Regions from separate parts of the Stenotrophomonas sp. YJH_SMC_4 genome, predicted to be linked through region 1. Evidence: predicted binding sites of a transcription regulator. Region 1 holds the regulator's gene; the other holds the start of a gene.
The links. The regulator FliA, encoded in region 1, starts transcription of late flagellar genes. The targets are predictions, from matches to a motif close to TAAAGTTTNNCNNNCNNNGGCCGATAA.
Positions count from the first base shown of each region.

Region 1 (2,387 bases):
CCGACCACGCGACGGATGATCTGCCCGGTCAGGTCCTGGTAGCTCTGGGTCAGGGCGATCTCGGTCAGGTTGTGGCGGATGCGCTCGAGCTGCGCGTCCTGGCCCGGCTGCAGGCCTTCAGCACGCAGCTGTTCGGTCAGGCTGCGGCATTCCTCGGCCAGGTCCAGGGTGCGGTGCGTGGCCTGTTCGGTCATTGCCACCACGTGGTCCAGGCGTGCGCAGGCGTCGTCCAGCTCACCGGCCTCGCTGGGCACGGTCGGCAGCTCACCCAGTGCCTGCCCCAGCTCGCGGGCCAGCCGCGAGAGGCCGCTCATCATCGGCTGCGTACGCAGCGCGACCAGTCCGTCGATGCGCTGCCGCCAGGCGGCCTCGTCACCGGACTCGAGTGCGTCCAGGGCTTCCTGCAGGCGCAGGGAGAGGGCGCTCTTGTCGACCGTGGTATCCATCAGGCGCTGGCCGCCAGGCGTTCGAAGATCTTGCCGAGCTTCTCTTCCAGCGTCTGCGCAGTGAACGGCTTGATGATGTAGCCGTTCACGCCGTTCTGGGCGGCTTCGATGATCTGTTCGCGCTTGGCTTCGGCGGTGACCATCAGCACTGGCAGGGTCTTCAGCTTGGCATCGGCACGGATCGCCTTCAGCAGCTCGATGCCGGTCATCACCGGCATGTTCCAGTCGGTGACCACGAAATCGAACGGCTGGCTCTGCAGCAGCGACAGCGCGGCATGCCCGTCCTCGGCTTCGGCGGTATTGGTGAAGCCCAGATCGCCCAGCAGGTTCTTGACGATCCGACGCATGGTCGAGAAGTCATCGACGATCAGGATGCGCATGTTCTTGTTCAAAGCAGAGTTCCTTTGTTGTTCATTCCGGGCGGCCGGGGGCAGCCGCCTCGGGCATGTTCATTCTTCCAGGCCGGCGTCCGCCGCCTCGAAAATCTTGAGCCGGCCACGCAGGCGCAGCACCGCCTGGCCGTGGATCTGGCAGACCCGCGACTCGCTCACGCCGAGCACCGCGCCGATCTCCTTCAGGTTCAGTTCCTGCTCGTAGTAGAGCGAGAGCACCAGCTGTTCGCGCTCGGGCAGGTGGCCGATGGCCTTGCCCAGCTCGCGGCCGAACTCACCACGCTCCAGTACCTGCTGCGGGGTCGGGCCGCCCTGGGCGACGGTGTCCAGCTCGCCCTGGTCCTCGATGCGCGACTCCAGGCTCAGCACCTGGCCACGGGCGGCGTCTTCCATCAACCGCAGGTATTCGGGCAGCGGCATCTCCATCGCTGCGGCCACTTCGGTGGCGCTGGCGGCGCGGCCGCTGCTCTGTTCCAGGCGGCGGATGGTGGCGGCGGCATCGCGTGCACGGCGGTGCACCGAGCGCGGCACCCAGTCGCCACGGCGGATCTCGTCGATCATCGAACCGCGGATGCGGATCGAGGCATAGGTCTCGAACGAGGCGCCCTGGTCGGCGTCGTAGCTGCGCGACGCTTCGATCAGGCCCATCATGCCGGCCTGGATCAGGTCGTCCACTTCAACGCTGGCCGGCAACCGCGCGGCCAGGTGGTGGGCGATGCGCCGCACCAGGTCCGAATGCTGGGCGATGACCTCGTTGGCCGCCGAGCGCTGGACTTCCCTGTACTGGGCTGCGCCTTTCATGCGGCCACCCCGCGCTGCTTGAGGATGCGCTCGAGGAAGAACTCGACGCCGCCACGCGGTTCGGTCGGCGCCTGCCAGCGTGCGGTGCGACGCGCGATCTCGGTGATCGCCAGCGCGGCCGGGCTGGACGGGTAGGCCTTCACCACCGGCTGCTGGCGCTGCACCGACAGGCGCAGCCAGTCGTCCTGCGGCACGCAGCCCAGGTAGTTCAGCGAGACATCGGCGAGGAACTTCTCGCACACGCGGGTCAGCTTTTCGTACAGCACGCGGCCCTCGTTGGGGTCGCGCACCATGTTGGCCACTACCTGGATGCGGTCCACGCCGCGTTCGCGCGACAGCACCTTGATCAGCGCGTAGGCGTCGGTGATCGAGGCCGGCTCGTCACAGACCACCACCACGGTGTCCTGCGCGGCCTGGCAGAAGGTCAGCACGCCGTCGGTGATGCCTGCGGCGGTGTCCACCACCATGATGTCCAGTTCGCGTTCCAGCTCGGAGAACACGTTGACCAGGCCGACGTGCTCGGCCGGGGCCAGCTCGGCCATGTGCCGGCGGCCGGACGCGGCCGGCACCACCAGCACGCCGTTCGGGCCTTCGACGATGACGTCGTCCAGCGAGCAGCGGCCGGCGACCAGGTCGGCCAGCGTGAAGGTCGGGTTCAGCCCCAGGATCACGTCGATGTTGGCCAGGCCCAGGTCGGCGTCCAGCAGCAGCGTGCGCTTGCCCATCCCGGCCAGTGCCACCGCCAGGT
Region 1 is NZ_JCAFUR010000026.1:30,740-33,126, reverse strand. It holds gene AC5P9F_RS19370 (protein phosphatase CheZ) at 1-446, opposite strand, end outside; gene cheY (chemotaxis response regulator CheY) at 446-838, opposite strand; gene AC5P9F_RS19360 (RNA polymerase sigma factor FliA) at 896-1,639, opposite strand; gene AC5P9F_RS19355 (MinD/ParA family ATP-binding protein) at 1,636-2,387, opposite strand, start outside.

Region 2 (2,387 bases), on a different contig from region 1:
GCACCGCACGTAGCACCAGCACCAGGCTGGTGATCAGCACGCCGGCCACCAGCAGCAGGGTCAGTGCGAACACCACGCTCATGGTGCGCGCGCCGGCCTGCTGGCGTGCCTGCGCCCTGGCCAGCGCCGCCACCTGTGCCTGCTGGAATGCGGCCAGCGCCGGCGCTACGCCCGTGGCGGTATCCAGCAGCGACTGCGCTTCCACATCCAGGCCGACGCGGGCAGCGGTATACCCCAGCAGTGCGGCCTGATACGCCTCCATCCCGGTGCGCAGGGTGTCCCGCACATCCGCAGGCAGGCCCGCCAGCGCGAGGTCGAACGGCAGCTTCTCCTCGCTGGCGCGGTCGGCGTGGGTGGAATCACCGTCGAGCAGCAGCAGTGCCTCCTGCCTTCGCATCGTCTGCAGGGACAGCGCCAGCGCGGGCCGCTGCTGCACATCCACCTGCGCCTGCAGGGTGTCGGCGGCCTGCTGCAGCTGCGCAGCGAGGCCGGCATCACCACGGCCCATCTCGTCGACCCGTTCGAACAGGGCGGCCACACCCTGCGAGAACGCATCGGCGGCTTCGGTCAGCGCCTGCAGGGCCTTGCGCCGGCCAGCATCCATCGGCATCGCGCGCAGCGCCTGCAGATCGGTCTGCAACGCCTTCTGCGTGGCCAACAGCTGCGCGCGGTCGGCATCATCGAAACTGCGTGCATACTGGGTCTGCAGGCGACGCGCTTCGGCCACCCGCGTGGACAGGCTGGCAGCCAGATCGCTGCCGCGCTGGTAGCTGGCCTGGCTGCGCGCAGCCAGTGCGTTGGCATGGCCAGTCCAGGCGTAGACAGCAGCGATCGCCACCAGGCCCAGGCCGCAGATCCACAGTGTGGCCTTGAGCTTGTTGGCCACGCTGAGCCGATGTGGCTGCAGCCAGCGCAGCAGCCCGGGGGACGCCGAGTGCAACGCAGCAAGGCGCGTGCGCAGGGACCGGAGGTGGGGGACAACGGCCGACATGACAGACTCCAGGCGGAAAGACGCACCTGTATCGGCCGTATGCGAAGAAACTTTAGGTCTAATTTTCTTCTTCGCGGATCCGATCTCGCTTCTTGTACCGGCAACAAGCGACGATGCGATGACAGAGAACACCTCCATTTCTCATCTCCTGAGAATCCCGACTGATAGAACTACGTTTCACACAACTACCTTGGAGCAACTGCAGCCATGCTTAGCAGCACGGTACTGAATCAGATTCAGACGCTTGGCATCCCTGTCGGGATCGGTACTGTCATAGTTGTCCTCGCAACTATCGTGCGCTGGTTCTTCGGACCTCCTATGGACAGTTTCCACCGCTGGAGAGAGTCAAAGCATCGGGATCGCGAGTACTTGCTGAAGATCGCGGATCATTCAGAGGATGATCTGGAAGCAAGCTGGGTAAAGGAGTCCACGTTGCAGGAGGCATTTCGAGGGCGCTATGGCCTCCTGGTCGGGCGCGAGGAGCGCCGGGCCTACTTCAACCTCATGCGCTGCTACTCGCCAAGCATAAAATGGCGCCATATCAGGGGCATAAGCACACTGGCACGGCGCAGCATGGATGGCGCCGGCATTGAATTTCACATGCCCAAGCGAGAGCGCCGCTGGCGATACGCTGCCGCTGCTACTGGCATGATCTTCTATCTGTTCGGCAGCGTGCTTTGGGTTGAAGGCCTGCTTTCCGCCATGCATGGCTCTTGGGCGGGAATTGTTCTGGGGGTTCCGGTCGCAGTAATGGGCGCTTTCACAACGCGCGTATCCCTGTTCCCTCTGCAGAGCTACGACGCAGTTGGAAAAGTTATCCAGCCTAATGAGCGTAATGAGTTTCTTTTGATTCCGATCCCCGAAGCAAAGAAGCCAGAGCCCTCCTCTCTCAAGCCGGCGCCAATTGACGCTATTCCGCGCCACCGCGCTTGACCTCACCCCCGGTTGGGGGAGCACAGTGGACATCCCTCCCCCGCCCGCTGCCTCCATGACGACGCTCGATGTCCCCCGCTACCTGCAGCGCCTGCAGCTGGATGCGCCGCCACCGCGGACCCTGGCCGGCCTGACCCTGCTGCAGCAGCGCCACAACGCACTGCTGCCCTTCGAGACCCTCAGCTGCCTGCTGCGCGATGCGGTGCCGATCGACCTGGACAGCGTGCAGCGCAAGCTGCTCGACGAGCGCCGCGGTGGTTACTGCTTCGAACTCAATGGCGGGTTGCTGGCGCTGCTGCAGGCATTGGGCTTCGATGCGCAGCCATTGAGCGCGCGGGTACTGCTGACCGCCCAGGACGGCGAACTGACCGCGCGTACCCACCTGCTGCTGCGCGTGAACGTAGACAGCGACGATTGGCTGGTGGATGCCGGTTTCGGCAGCCTGACCCCGACCGTGCCGCTG
Region 2 is NZ_JCAFUR010000002.1:90,295-92,681, reverse strand. It holds gene AC5P9F_RS03940 (methyl-accepting chemotaxis protein) at 1-991, opposite strand, end outside; gene AC5P9F_RS03935 (hypothetical protein) at 1,199-1,924, shown strand; gene AC5P9F_RS03930 (arylamine N-acetyltransferase family protein) at 1,980-2,387, shown strand, end outside.
Region 2: the regulator FliA is predicted to act here: its motif matches at 1,020-1,046, upstream of AC5P9F_RS03940 (methyl-accepting chemotaxis protein).